One region of the Arthrobacter sp. ISL-69 genome, then DNA from elsewhere that is predicted to be linked to it. Evidence: riboswitches for the same ligand, from Rfam matches in the RefSeq annotation. Region 1 holds a riboswitch; the other holds the start of a gene.
The links. A riboswitch is a leader RNA that binds a small molecule or an ion and turns the genes downstream of it on or off. The one in region 1 is predicted to bind glycine.
Positions count from the first base shown of each region.

Region 1 (7,426 bases):
TACTTGGCCTTGCCGACGGCCATCGCCGAAATCTTGCCCACAAGGGCATAGTCGAGGAAGGTCGCGGCCTCGGGGCCGGTCACCCAGACTTCGCCCATGTGGGAGAGGTCGAAGATGCCCGCGGACTTGCGGACGGCGTGGTGCTCTGCCAGTTCGGAGCTGTACTTGAGGGGCATCTGCCAGCCGCCGAAGTCGGTGAAGGAAGCGCCGAGCTTCTTGTGCTCTTCGTGGAGTGCTGTGTAGTTCTCAGACATAGGAGGCTTCCTTAGTTTTCGAAGTCTTCGATGGGAGGGCAGGAGCAGATCAGGTTGCGGTCGCCCAGGGCGCCGTCGATCCGGCCGACCGGCGGGAAGTACTTGTCCTGTTTCAGGGAGTGCACCGGGAACACCGCCTGCTCGCGCGGGTAGCCGCGGTTCCAGTCCGTGCTGATCGCGGCGGCGGCCGTGTGCGGCGCGTTGCGCAGCGGGCTGTCCGCGAGCGTGAAGTCACCGTGTGCCACCTGATCGATTTCCGCGCGGATCGAGATCATGGCGGTGATGAACCGGTCGATCTCCGCCAGGTCCTCGGACTCGGTGGGCTCCACCATCAGGGTGCCGGCCACGGGGAAGGCCAGGGTGGGTGCGTGGAAGCCGTAGTCGATCAGGCGCTTGGCCACATCCTCGGCCGTGACGCCGGTCTTGGCGGTCAGCTCTCGGAGGTCCAGGATGCACTCGTGCGCCACAAGGCCGCCCGCGCCGGTGTACAGGACCGGGAAGAGATCATTGAGGCGGGCTGCAATGTAGTTGGCAGCGAGCAGCGCGGACTTGGTGGCGTCGGTGAGGCCACGGCCGCCCATCAGCTTCACGTAGGCCCAGGAGATGGGCAGCACGCCGGCGGATCCGTACTTGGACGCGGAGATGGGGGTGCCGTCCGCGCCGTTGGCCGGATCAGCCGCGTTGCCCGGCATGAACGGAGCCAGGTGCGCCTTGGCCGCGACCGGGCCGACGCCCGGGCCGCCGCCGCCGTGCGGGATGCAGAAGGTCTTGTGCAGGTTCAGGTGGGACACGTCGCCGCCGAACTTGCCGGGCTGGGCCAGGCCCACCAGGGCGTTCAGGTTGGCGCCGTCAATATACACCTGGCCGCCGGCCGCGTGGATGGCGTCGCAGACTTCGCGAACGTCGGCGTCGTACACGCCGTGGGTGGACGGGTAGGTGATCATGATCGCGGACAGCGCGTCCTTGTGCAGCTCGATCTTGGCGTTCAGGTCCGCGTGATCGATGGTGCCGTCGGCAGCCGTGGCCACCACAACCACCCTCATGCCCGCCAGGACGGCCGAGGCCGCGTTGGTGCCGTGGGCCGACGCCGGGATCAGGCAGACGTTGCGCTGGTCGTCGCCGCGGGACAGGTGGTAGCCGCGGATGGCCAGCAGGCCGGCCAGCTCGCCCTGGGATCCGGCGTTGGGCTGGATGGACACCTGGTCGTAGCCGGTGATTTCGGTCAGCTGGGCCTCGAGGTCGGCGATGAGTTCACGCCAGCCCTCGGTCTGGGAATCCGGGGCGAACGGGTGGATCGATGCAAACCCGGGCCAGGAAATGGCTTCCATCTCGGCCGTGGCGTTCAGCTTCATGGTGCACGAGCCCAGCGGGATCATGGTCCGGTCCAGCGCGAGGTCACGGTCCGAGAGCTTCCGGACATACCGCAGGAGCTGCGTTTCGGAGCGGTGGGTGTGGAAGACGGGGTGCTGCAGGTACTCGGAGGAGCGTTCGACGGCGGCCTCCAGGCCGAAGCCGGCGGCCTGGTCAGAGCCAGCGTCTGCGACAGACGCGCCGAAGGCGGCCAGCACGTCGGCCACGACGGCTTCGGTGGTTGCCTCATCAGTTGAGATGCCGACGGTGTCGGCGTCGATTCCGCGCAGGTTGATGCCCTTGGCTTCGGCGGCAGCGAGGATGTCGGTTGCCTTGCCCGGGACGGAAACGGTGACGGTGTCGAAGAAGCTGGTGTGCTGGACGGCCAGGCCGGCGGCCTTCAGGGAAGCGGCGAGGGTCCTGGCGTGGCCGTGGGCGGTCTCCGCGATCGCCTTCAGGCCTTCCGGGCCGTGGTAGACGGCGTACATGGACGCGACGATGGCCAGCAGGGCCTGCGCGGTGCAGATGTTGGACGTGGCCTTCTCGCGGCGGATGTGCTGCTCACGGGTCTGCAGGGCAAGCCGGTAGGCCGGGAGTCCGGTGGAGTCCTTGGAGACGCCCACCAGGCGGCCCGGCATGGAGCGCTCGAGGCCCTTCTGGACAGCCATGTAAGCGGCGTGGGGGCCGCCATAGAACAGCGGAACACCGAAGCGCTGGGCGGAACCGACGGCGATGTCAGCGCCCTGCTCACCGGGAGGGGTGATGAGGGTCAGGGCCAGGAGATCGGCGGCGACGGTCACCAGCGCGCCGCGTTCCTTCGCGGCAGCGATGACCTCGGAGTGGTTGAACACACGGCCGGAGACGCCGGGCTGCTGCAGGACAACGCCGTTGATGACGCCGTCAGGCAGTCCCGTGGACAGGTCGGCAACCTCAACCTCGAAGCCGAGCGCTTCCGCACGGCCCTTGACGATCGCGATGGTCTGCGGGAGGCAGTCGGCATCAAGGACGGTCTTGCCGTCGTGGGCTTCCTTGTTCTTGTTGGCGCGGCGCATCATCAGCACGGCCTCTGCCACGGCGGTGGCTTCATCGAGCAGCGAGGCGTTGGCGATGGGCAGGCCCACAAGGTCCTGCACCATGGTCTGGAAGTTCAGCAGGGCTTCGAGCCGGCCCTGGGAGATCTCGGGCTGGTAGGGAGTGTAGGCCGTGTACCAGGCCGGCGCTTCGAGGATGTTGCGGCGGATCACCGGCGGCGTGACCGTGTCGTAGTAGCCCTGGCCGATCATCTGCACGGCAGTCTTGTTCTTGGCGGCAAGCTTGCGCAGCTCGGTCAGGGTTTCCACTTCGCTGAGGGCCGCGGTGAGCTCCAGCGGCGAATCCTGCCGGATATCCTTCGGAACGGCCGTGTCCACCAGCGAGTCAACGGTGTCGTAGCCGACAGCCTTGAGCATCGCGTCGACGTCGGCTTCGCGGCGCGCGCCAATATGGCGGTCAACGAAGGAAGTGGAGGCTGAATTGACAGTCACAAGGAACTCCATAACTAAGGCGGCGCAGGGTACGCCACATCGATTCGGGTTCCTCCCCTCTCTGTATTGGACCTGAGAGTTTCCGCTGAGCCGTGCTTTCGCATGGGTCCGCTTGCACCGTCGGTGAGCACAGCATGTCAGGGTTCCGCGTCCTCAACAGGGTTGGGGACGCGGATCGGACAGCCTGCTGCTTTCCAGAGTTGCCTTGCCGCGGCGGTACATGGGCCTGAGAGATTCCTGGGGAGGATTTGCTCCTACGGCGCCTGCTTGTACCTACTTGCAGAACTCTCCCGCCGCAGATCAAAGGCATATTTAGTTTGCGGTGACAACAGTCACAGCGTCTATTGTCCTACGCCGGAGACGCGTCTGCAAACTCCGGGGGCCACGCCGGCGCCGCGTTACGCACCTCCGGAGCGGCGGGCCGGAACGGCGGGTTCGGCAGCCGCCCGGCGGTCAGCCGCGGAGGCGTTCGACGGCGGCCAGGAGGCTGTCGACGTCGCCGCTCATTTCGGGCGGGGAGGCGCCGGGACCGCTGGCGAGCATGGCATTGAAATACAGTCCATCGCCCATATAGAGCACGGCCTTGGCCATCGCCGGGCCAACGTCCCCGGCCAGCAGCCCCAGCCAGGCGCCCTGCACGGCAGCGAATCGGTGCAGGGTTTCCTCGTGCGCCACTTCGGCCAGCCGCGTGGCGGCCACAAAGACCCGGTCCAGCGGGGTGTCGGCCCAGAGGGAGGACTTAATGAAGTGCACCGCCGCCCCTTCAGGAGCGTTGGCCATGATTTCAACGTCCTCCGCGACCAGCCGATCCATGCGCTCCAGGAGCGCCGAGATCATGGCCTCCTTGTTCGGGAAGTGGTAAAGGAGGCCGCCTTTGGAAACGCCGGCCCGCCTCGCCACGGCATCCAGGGTGGCGGCACGTTCGCCCACTTCAATCAGGAGGGATTCAAAGGCGTCGAGCACGGCCTCGCGTGCGACAGGTTTTCTGGCCATGGTTCCTATCATGCCCGGTGGCCCGGGCTCATTTCTTAACTATACCGTCCAGACGGTACAGTTATTACATGGGAATCTTCTCCTCACCTTCGACGCCGGCCACGCAGGACCTCGCCGCCGGCGCTTCCATCCGCGCCCCGCACCAGCCTGCCGGCCGGCAGCCGGCTGGCCGGCAGCTTGGCGCCCCGAAGCCGGGACGCGAATGGCTGGCCCTTGGGCTGCTGATGTTTCCGGTGTTGCTGGTCGCCGTCGACAACACCGCCCTGACGTTCGCGCTGCCCGCGATCGCCCGCAGCCTGGAGCCCAGCGGCGTACAACTGCTCTGGATCGTGGACGCCTATCCCCTGGTCCTCGCCGGGCTCCTCGTGGCCATGGGGAGTCTTGGCGACCGGATCGGCCGCCGCCGGCTCCTCCTGATCGGCAGCACGGGCTTCGCCGCGGTGTCCGCAGCCACCGCTTTCGCCCCCAGCGCGGAATGGCTCATCGCCGGACGCGCGGCACTGGGCTTTTTCGGTGCGATGCTGATGCCGTCCACCCTGTCCCTGATCCGCAACATTTTCCCGGACCCCAACCGGCGGCGGCTTGCCATTGCCATCTGGGCAGCAGGATTCTCGGGCGGTGCCGCACTGGGCCCGATCTTCGGCGGCTGGCTCGTCGAGCAGTACTGGTGGGGCGCCATCCTCCTGGTGGCAGTGCCCATCATGCTGCCCATCCTGGCCTTCGGCCCTGTTTTCATTCCCGAGTCCAGGGACCCCCGGCCCGGCACGGCGGACATCGCCAGCATCGCCCTGTCCCTGCTGACGATGGTTCCTGTGGTCTACGGCATCAAGTCGCTGGCCACCGAGGGATTCGGGGTCGCACCCGCCACGATCATCGCCTCCGGGCTATTGATGGGCTATGTCTTCGTCCGGCGCCAGAAAAGGCTACGGAGCCCGCTGCTGGACGTGAGTCTCTTCGGGAACAGGATTTTCAGCACGGCCATCACGGCCAACGTCCTGGCGCTGTTTTCGTTCAACGGCTTCATTCTTTTCCTGGCCCAGCACCTCCAGCTGCTGGAAGGCCAGCGCCCGACGGAATCCGGAATAGCCATGATCCCGGCCCTGATCGCCACCGTGGCCGCCGGATTGCTCGTGGTACCGCTGGTGCGGAAGGTACGGCCCGGCTTCGTAGTCGCCGGGGGCCTGTCGCTCAGCGCGGCAGGCTACTTCGTGGTGGCCTTTGGGGATCACTCAGGCGGGCCGGCCCTCCTGCTGGGCGCCCTCCTGATCCTTGCCCTGGGCGTGGGCGCGGCGGAAACCATCTCCAACGACCTGATCCTGGGGGCCGTCCCGCCGGAAAAGTCGGGCGCGGCAGCCGCCATATCGGAAACAGGCTATGAGATTGGCTCGCTGCTTGGCACAGCCATCCTTGGCTCGATCCTCACTGCGTCCTATCAGCAGAACCTGGTTCTGCCGGAGGGCATCAGCATGTCGGGGACCGGCAGCGCTGCCCACGACGTCGCCCAGGCCCGCGAAACGCTGACGGGGGCAGTCGAGCTGGCCCACTCGCTGCCGGCGCCGCTGGCGGACGCCCTGACATCCGCCGCCCGGGTGGCGTTTGATTCGGGCGTCCACGTGACGGCGTCCATTGCGCTGGGGCTGATGGCAGGGGCGGCGGTCCTGGTCGCCGTCGTACTCCGCGGAGTACCCAAGGCGAAGTAGCAGTCAGCCCTATTCGATAAAGGCCAGCCCGACAAAAGGGAAGCCCGGCGCCGGATGATCCGGTGCCGGGCTTCCCTGGCGGCTGCGAGCGAATAAGGGCGTCACAACCCTTTTTCCTGCGGCGTTAGCGTGCCGTCGGGGGTTACTTGCTGTCGGGAGTGGTCACGCTGGCCGAGGCCTTCATGTTCTCCGCGCCCACCATCCAGGCGTACTGCTCGAGCTTGGCAATGAACTCGTGAAGCAGGTCCGCAGTGGTGGGATCTTCCTCATCAACCTCGTCGTGGACCTTGCGCATGGTGCCCACTGCGGCCTCAAGGGCGGCCACGATGCGGTCAACGGCGTCCTTGGTGCTGATCAGGCCCTGCGGGAACTGGGCGAGGCTGGTGGTTTCCGCCACGGTGGCACTGCGGCCGTCCGGCAGGGCATGGAGCGCGCGCATGCGCTCGGCCATGTCATCGGCAAAGTTCCGCGCGGCGTCGATGATTTCATCCAGCTGCAGGTGAAGGTCGCGGAAGTTCGTTCCCACGATGTTCCAGTGCGCCTGCTTGCCCTGGATGTGCAGTTCAATAAGGTCCGCGAGCACAGCCTGCAGATTATTGGTCAGCGTCGGTGATGCCTTCATTGATCCTCCTGGTGTCAGCGGTTTCTCGGGTAATTCGAAACTATCCCAGCCGCCACAGCGGCGCCACCGATTCTCGCGCCGGGCTTAACAAAATGATGTTTGTTCATTTTTTCCTTGCCATCCGGCGGCATGGCGTGGATACTAAATGAACGTCATTCATTTAGTGACCGCCGTCTCACTGGAGTATTCACCATGATTGAAATCACCTGCCTTACCCCGCCTGATTCCCTCGCGCGGACCCAGCCCTCGGCACGCCCTGCGCTGAGGATCGGAGTGGTTCAGCACCGTTGGCACGCCGATGCCGCGGAACTCCGCGCAGAACTGGACGAGGGCATCGGACGCGCAGCCCGGCTGGGGGCCACCGTTGTCTTCCTGCCGGAACTCACGCTCTCCCGTTACCCGGCGGACACCCTCCCCGAAAACGACACGTCACGCTCCTGGGCCGCGCGCCCCCGCCCGTCGGACCTCGCCGAGGAGCTGCTGACCGGCCCCACGTTCCGTTTCGCCGCTGAGGCCGCCCGCCGGCACGGCATCTGCATCCACGCTTCCCTGTACCAGCGTGCGGAGAATCCGGACGGCTCGGACGACGGCCTGGGACTGAACACGTCCATCCTGGTGTCCCCCGAGGGTGAACTGCTCGCCCGGACCCACAAACTTCACATCCCGGTGACCGCCGGCTACTACGAGGACAAGTTTTTCCGACAGGGCCCGGCCGTGGAGGACGCCTACGAGGTCCACTCCCCTGCCGAACTGGGCGGCGCGCGGCTGGGCATGCCCACCTGCTGGGACGAATGGTTCCCGGAACTCGCGCGCCTGTACTCCCTGGGCGGGGCCGAGATCCTGGTCTACCCCACGGCCATCGGCTCGGAGCCGGACCATCCGGACTTTGACACCCAGCCCCTCTGGCAGCAGGTGATCGTCGGCAACGGCATCGCCAACGGCCTGTTCATGGTGGCGCCGAACCGCTGGGGAAGCGAGGGGACG
Region 1 is NZ_JAGGPO010000045.1:2,796-10,221, forward strand. It holds gene gcvT (glycine cleavage system aminomethyltransferase GcvT) at 1-254, opposite strand, end outside; gene gcvP (aminomethyl-transferring glycine dehydrogenase) at 266-3,139, opposite strand; glycine riboswitch at 3,332-3,430, opposite strand; gene J7I79_RS22045 (TetR/AcrR family transcriptional regulator) at 3,581-4,120, opposite strand; gene J7I79_RS22050 (MFS transporter) at 4,189-5,820, shown strand; gene J7I79_RS22055 (Dps family protein) at 5,963-6,442, opposite strand; gene J7I79_RS22060 (nitrilase-related carbon-nitrogen hydrolase) at 6,635-7,426, shown strand, end outside.

Region 2 (7,426 bases), on a different contig from region 1:
GGATGTGCCTGAGCACCAGGGTGGCGACGCCGCGCCCCCGCGCACTTGCAGTGGTGCGCATGGACTTGATTTCGCCGTGCTTCTCGGAGCTGTGCGGGGAATTGAGGATTTTCAGCGCGCCGCACCCCAGGAGCTCGCCTTCCTCGCGGGCGGTCCAAAAAGTGATTGACGGTCCGGACAGCGCTGAATGGTCCAGCGCGTGCACACTTTCGGCCGGCGAGGTCGCGAACATATCCGCCAGGTGCTCGCTCAGGAGTTGGCGGACGTCCCGGCGTGCGGGGTCATCGTGGGCTATGTGAATCATCGCCTCAAATTTACTGGTCCAACCAGCTGATGCGAAAGTCTGGCGGCGCGCACCGGACGGCGCTACTCGGCGGACGGCCGTTGTCGTTGCCTTTTCGTCGCGGCCCGCTGTTCTTTTGCGGCCAGGCGACGGCGGTTCGAGCCCCGGGTGGGTTTGGTTGGCCGGCGGGGCGCTGCTTCGGGAGCAAGACCCTCTGCCACGAGAACGGCGAGCTTGGCCAGGGCGATTTCGCGATTGCGCAGCTGGGAGCGCTGCTCGGAGGCGGTCACGGTGATTACCCCGGCGATGAGTCGCCGTCCGAGGCGCGTGAGCAGCATCAGCCGTTGGCCGTCCGAAAGCACCGCGGAGTCGCCGACGTTCCACGAAAGTTCGACACGGCTGTCCGAGGTGTTGACGTGTTGACCGCCTGGCCCGGACGAACGCGAGAACCGCCAGCCGAGTTCCGACGCGGGAATCGTGAGGGCAGGCGACACTTCCAGATCCATGCAACCAGCGTTGCACGATATGGCGGGGATTCCCTACCCCACCGGTTCACCAACTGCGCTGCTATTGCTTCGGGTCTGAGCCACTGGTTTCAATCGACCGGCTGAGGCCGTCAAGAATGAGGTTCAGCCCGAAGCCGAACTCATCCCCGAAGTCGTAACCTGGCTTGAGGACGTGTTCCACGGCTATCTCCACCATGTGTGGGTATTCGCCGGTCGAGAAACGCTCAAGGATCGGCGTCGTGATCTCGGCGGCGGTGTCCCGGCCGTCAAAGGGCAGGGCGGCTTCCTGGAGGGCGAAACCGTAGATGTAGCTGTCGAGCAGGGCGTAGGCGTGGGCTGTCAGCTGAACAGAAAAGCCCGCTGCCCTTAGTGTGCCCAGTGTTGCGTCGTGATGGCGCAGTGTCGCCGCGCCGGGGGAGGCGCGGCTTTCGAGCAGCCCGACCGCCCACGGGTGGCGTTTGAGCGCTTCGCGCATCCCGTGCGCCCTCCGGGTCATTTCCTCCCGCCAGTCGCCCGCGGGGGAAGGCAGTTCGACTTCGCTGAAAACGAGGTCCACGATGCCGTCCAGGATCTCGTCCTTGTTGGCCACGTAGTAGTAGAGCGACATGGGCTTGGTGCCCATTCGCTGGGCCAGCGAGCGGATGGTGAGCGCGGCGATTCCCGACTCGTCGGCGAGGGCCAAGGCACATTCGAGCACTCTCTCCTGGCTGAGCGGAACTCGCTTTTGGGGGACTGGCGGGGTAGTGGTCGGCACTGAGACTCCTTGGCCATAGCGGTTTAGTACATTGTACGATACCCTCTTGGTACAGCGTACGAATCCGTGGGCTGCCTCCTCCAAAATGTTTGAAAGGAACGGCCATGACCTCTGGTCAGCAAGCTCAGGAGACTCCTCGTTCGGGCGGCCCGGAAGCGCCGGAGGTGCTCATGCGGGCCATCGTGCAGGAGGCCTACGGCTCCGCCGACGTCCTGCACATGGCCAGGATTCCCAAGCCGACCATTGCAGATGACGAAGTACTGGTTCGGGTCCACGCGGCAGGGCTTGACCGGGGGACCTGGCATGTCACCACGGGCTTGCCCTACGCGCTGCGTCTGGCCTACGGCATCCGCGCCCCCAAAAACCCTGTTCCGGGGCTGGATTTGGCCGGCACCGTGACGGCTGTTGGGCCCGCCGTCAGCCGGTTCGCCGCCGGGGACCAGGTCTTCGGTGTCGGGAAGGGCCCCTTCGCCGAGTATGCCCGTGCCCGGGAAAGCCAGCTCGCCCGTAAACCGGCGAACATCAGTTTCGAACAGGCGTCGGTGGTCCCGGTGTCCGCCTGCACCGCCCTGCAGGCTCTCCGCACCGCCGGACAAATAACGCGAGGGCAAAAGGTGCTGGTCCTTGGCGCCTCAGGCGGGGTGGGCAGTTACGCCGTGCAGCTCGCGAAAGCGGCCGGGGCCGTGGTCACCGGCGTCTGCAGTACCGCCAAGATGGACCTGGTGCGCGCCCTTGGCGCCGACCACGTCATCGATTACACCAGGCAGGACTTCGCCGACGGGGCCGAGCACTACGACCTGATCCTGGACATCGCCGGCAACCCCACCCTGTCACGCCTCCGCCGGGCGCTCACCCCCACCGGCACGGCCGTCATCACGGGCGGCGAGGAAGGCGGGTCCTGGACGGGCAGCATGGACAGGCAGTTGCGCGCACTCGCCCTGTCCCCGTTCATCCGTCAGCGGCTGACCATGGTTTTTGGCACAGAAGGTTCAGCGGACCTCGAACACCTGGCCGGACTCCTGGAAGTGGGAACCCTTGTGCCCGCCATCGACCGCACTTACCCGCTGGAGCGGGTGCCCGACGCAATGCGTTTTTTCGACGCCGGGAAGGCCCGCGGGAAAATCGCGATCACCATCTAAGCAGACACCCCACTTTGAAGGATTGGCGTGCGCTTCATCACAGCGGCCAAAGCACCGCACCGGTGGGGGGCAGGGTCCCCCAATGGGTCGCCATCGATCACCCCCACAGGGTTCGCCCCTGGTACTGGCCGCAACCAGCGGAGGGAAACGCCTGTGCGCCACTTCGAGGCCAGCCGGAACCATGACTCGTGGGACCAGCTCGGTTCCATCCAAGCCCCGACGCTTATCCTCCACGGAACGGAGGACGTACTGACACCCGTGTGGAACGGCACACTGCTCCATCAGCACATCTGCCGCTCCAGGGCGGGCTCAGTCCTGGATGATTTCGTGATTGCGGGTGGGTTCCCGAAGCGGCGTCGCTTAGTAGTCTGTTTCCCCACCGCCAAGCTGAGTATATTGGCACCAGTGGATGCCCCGCGGATCCCATTCCGGCAGGAGCTTCCACCTTAGGCTCAGCGTGTGAACGTTTGGGAAGCGAGGACAGATGTCTCACGCCATTCCGCAGGGGGCCAGCCCGCGTCTGTACAACGAAGACCTGGCACCGGCCCAACATCGCACGTGGGGTTTCTATTCGCTGTTTGCGATGTGGATGTCGGACATTCATTCGCTCGGCGGGTATACATTCGCTGCCGGACTGTTCGCGTTGGGCCTCGGCGCGTGGCAGGTGTTCCTCGCGCTGGTGGCGGGGATCGTAATCGTTTTTGTCCTGATGAACTTCTCCGGCTATGCGGGCCAGAAGACGGGAGTTCCCTACCCCGTTCTGGCCCGGGTTTCCTTTGGAACCTTCGGCGCCAACCTCCCCGCCCTGCTCCGTGCCCTCGTCGCGATTGCCTGGTACGGCATCCAGACATGGCTGGCCTCCCGGGCGGTCATCATCATCGCCCTCAAGATCTGGCCTGACCTGCGGGGCCTGACCGAGAACAACTTCCTAGGCGAGTCCACCCTGGGTTGGCTGGCGTTCGTGTTGATGTGGTCGCTCCAGCTTCTTTTGCTTCGAAACGGTATGGAGACCATCCGGAGGTTCCAGGACTGGGCCGGTCCGGCCGTCTGGGCAGTGATGGGCCTGTTGGTCGTTTACATCCTGATCAACGCCGGTTGGAATATTTCCCTCGACCTGCCGGGCGGACGTGCCGAGTGGGGGGTCACACACGCCTTCTTCGCCGCCGTGGCCCTGACGGTGACGTACTTCTCCACCCTGATGCTCAACTTCTGCGACTTTTCCCGATTCGCACCATCCCGCAAAGCAGTGCGCACGGCGAACCTGTGGGGGCTTCCAGTCAATTTCATCGCATTCTCCGTGGTCTCCGTCGTTGTCACCGCCGGAACCTTCAAGGTGTACGGGGAGTACATCTACGACCCGGTAGAGATCGTTGGGCGGATCGACAGTCTCTGGGCGCTCCTGCTGGGCGCAGTCACCTTCGCTGTCGCAACGCTGGGAATCAATGTCGTGGCAAACTTCGTCTCGCCGGCCTACGACCTCGCGAACGCCTGGCCCTCGCGGATCGATTTCAAGCGCGGCGGCCTGATCGCCGCAATGATCGCACTGATCATTACGCCCTGGAACCTGTTCAACAGCCCTGTCGTGATCAACCTTTTCCTTGGAGGGCTCGGAGCGCTGCTCGGGCCGCTGTTCGGGATCATTATGGTCGACTACTACGTGCTCCGGAAGCAGCGCGTGCTGGTTCGGGACCTGTTCAGGGAGCAGGGGTACTACACGTATACAGGCGGCTGGAACCAGAAAGCGGTCATCTCGTTTCTCGTCTCGGCCGTCCCGGCGGTGGTCTTCGCCCTGGTTCCCGTATTCGGCGCCTTGTCGGCGTTCTCCTGGTTCATCGGAGCAATCGGGGCGGCCGCGGTGCACTACGTCATCTCGCGCAACGACACGAGCCTGGCCGAATCCATCACCGCCGCTGCCGCCGAAGAAGCCGACCCGGGCGCACCATGGACACAGGTTGCGCAGACGCGGTGAGCAAGCGGCGGCCAAGCGGTGGCTGCACAGTCCCACGTCAGATCGACGGCCCATAGGTATGCCCCCGAGCACGGCTCGGCCTGGCCAGCGAATTCCTGTTGCAAGCGGTCGACGGTCGCCTGGGTACGGCGGAGCTGGAAAGCCGGCTCACGGCCTTTGAAGTTCCGGCGCAGGATTTCCTGATGGTTTCGATATCGGCCGACGACGGCGAGCGGCTGGCGAACGTCCACGTCGAACTGTGGCGCCACGGCTTTCCTGCCGCTTGCCTGCGGCGCTTCAACACACTTCACGTGGCAGTGTCCGCGGCGGTTACCGACGATATTTTGGTCCACTGCGCGGGTCCCGAGGTCCGGATCGGCTTCAGCTCGCCGACCTCCGCACCCGGGATCCAGCGTGCGTTGCAGGAGTCTCTGTGGGCACTCGGCGCGGCCAAGGGCAACGCCATGAATCTGGCCCGGTACGCCGAGGGCCCCTCCTGGCTGGGGCTCACGAGCTTCGAGGAAGGGACCGCGTTGGTGGAACGGCTGCTGGGTCCGATCTTCGCGTATGAACAGAGCCAGGAAGGTGACCTCATCGTGACGTTGAGGACGTACCTGGACACGCAGAGGTCGTGGCAAAAGACCGCGGCGGCACTGTTCGCTCACCGGCAAACCGTCATCTACCGCATCCGAAAAATCAGCGAATTGACAGGCCTGGACATGACCGAAACGTCCACGTTGGCCAAGCTTTGGTTTGCGCTTCAAATCCATGAGGCCATGCACAACTAGACGACGGCGTTCCTCTTGCGTAGGTCGAAAGAACCCGCTACAGTGTGAACCGCGTCACTCACGAGTGGCGCACACGCTTTTGATCTGCGGCGGGAGAGTCCTGCCGGTACATCCAGTCAGGCGCCGTAGGAGCAAATCCTCCCCAGGAATCTCTCAGGCCCATGTACCGCCGCGGCGAGGCAACTCTGGAAAGCAGTCCGGGCAACCGGGCTCACCGTCGGTGCAAGCGGGCAATCATGCCGCGGAATCTCTCAGGTCCAATACAGAGCGGGGAGGAACCCACATCATCGTGGCGCTCAGGGCGCCTGAATCATGGAGTTCCTCTTGACTGTTCAATCAACCCCCACCGCCTTCGCGGACCGGCACATCGGCGCCCGGCGCCAGGCCGACGTTGACACCATGCTCAAGGCCATCGGTTACGACTCTGTCGACGGCCTGGTGGACATCGCCGTCCCCGATTCCATCCGCCAGGAGACTGCGCTGACGCTGCCGAGCGGCACGGCGGCTCTCAGCGAAGTCGAGGTCCTGGCCGAGCTTCGCCGGCTCGCGTCCAAGAACAAGACTGCCGTGCAGATGATCGGCCAGGGCTACTACGACACCCTCACGCCGCCGGTCATTCGCCGCAACATCCTCGAGGCCCCCGCCTGGTACACGGCGTACACTCCCTACCAGCCGGAGATTTCCCAGGGCCGGCTCGAAGCCCTCCTGAACTTCCAGACCATGGTCCAGGACCTGACGGCCCTGCCCGTGGCCAACGCGTCCCTGCTGGACGAAGCCACGGCAGTTGCCGAGGCAGTGCTGCTGATGCGCCGCGCCAATAAAAACAAGACGGCTCAAAGCGGCAAGACGGTGCTGGATGCCGATTGCCTCCCGCAGACCGTGGCGATCGTCAAGGGCCGCGCTGAGGCACTTGGTTTCCAGGTCGAGATCGCTGACCTCTCCAAGGGACTGCCCGAGGGCGACATCAACGGCGTCGTCCTGCAGCAGCCCGGCGTCTCGGGCCGCGTCTGGGACCAGTCGGCTGTCATTGCTGAAGCCAAGGATCGCGGTGCGCTCGTTACCGTGGCTGCCGACCTGTTGGCGCTGACCCTCATCACGCCTCCGGGGGAGCAGGGCGCCGATATCGCCGTCGGAACAGCGCAGCGCCTGGGCGTGCCGCTGTTCTTCGGCGGCCCGCACGCCGCGTACATGGCTGTCCGGGAAGGCATGGAGCGCACGCTTCCCGGCCGCATCGTCGGCGTCTCCAAGGACAACGCTGGAGTGCCCGCATACCGTCTGGCACTGCAGACCCGCGAGCAGCACATCCGCCGCGAGAAGGCCACGTCCAACATCTGCACGGCACAGGCGCTGCTGGCCATTGTCTCCTCGATGTACGCGGTCTACCACGGCCCCGAAGGCCTGAAGGCTATCGCCGAAACGGTCCATGACCACACCCGTGCCCTCGCCACCGCGCTCAAGACGGCCGGCCGCGAGCTCGTTTCCGAGTCCTTCTTCGACACCCTCACCGTCCGCGTCCCCGGCAAGGCCGGCAAGGTCATCACCGCCGCCGAAGCGCGCGGCATCAACCTGCGCGCCATCGACGCCGACACCGTCGGGGTTTCCGTTGATGAGACGACGACGCCGGAGGTCCTCTCTGCGGTTGCCGTCGCCTTCGGCGCCTGTCCTGTGGGCGCCGCGTCCGGGTTCGAACTGCCCGCCTCCGTTGTCCGCCCGACCGATTTCCTCCAGCACCCGGTATTCAACACGCACCGTTCCGAGACGCAGCTGTTGCGCTACATCCGCAAGCTGTCCGACCGTGACCTCGCGCTGGACCGGACCATGATCCCGCTGGGCTCGTGCACTATGAAGCTGAACGCCACGGCCGAGATGGAAGCCATTTCCTGGCCCGAGTTTGCCTCGATCCATCCGTTTGCTCCGGACTCCCAGACAGCGGGCTGGCGCGAATTGATTGAAGGTCTGGAAGATGACCTGACCGAAATCACCGGCTACGACCAGGTGTCCATCCAGC
Region 2 is NZ_JAGGPO010000051.1:24,767-32,192, forward strand. It holds gene J7I79_RS23030 (GNAT family N-acetyltransferase) at 1-304, opposite strand, end outside; gene arfB (alternative ribosome rescue aminoacyl-tRNA hydrolase ArfB) at 367-789, opposite strand; gene J7I79_RS23040 (TetR/AcrR family transcriptional regulator C-terminal domain-containing protein) at 851-1,543, opposite strand; gene J7I79_RS23045 (NAD(P)-dependent alcohol dehydrogenase) at 1,648-2,682, shown strand; gene J7I79_RS23050 (NCS1 family nucleobase:cation symporter-1) at 3,167-4,651, shown strand; gene J7I79_RS23055 (CdaR family transcriptional regulator) at 4,834-5,418, shown strand; glycine riboswitch at 5,499-5,597, shown strand; partial or broken gene J7I79_RS23060 (glycine dehydrogenase) at 5,731-7,426, shown strand, end outside.
Region 2: linked by a shared signal. The riboswitch ahead of J7I79_RS23060 (glycine dehydrogenase) and the one ahead of gcvP (aminomethyl-transferring glycine dehydrogenase) in region 1 are both predicted to bind glycine.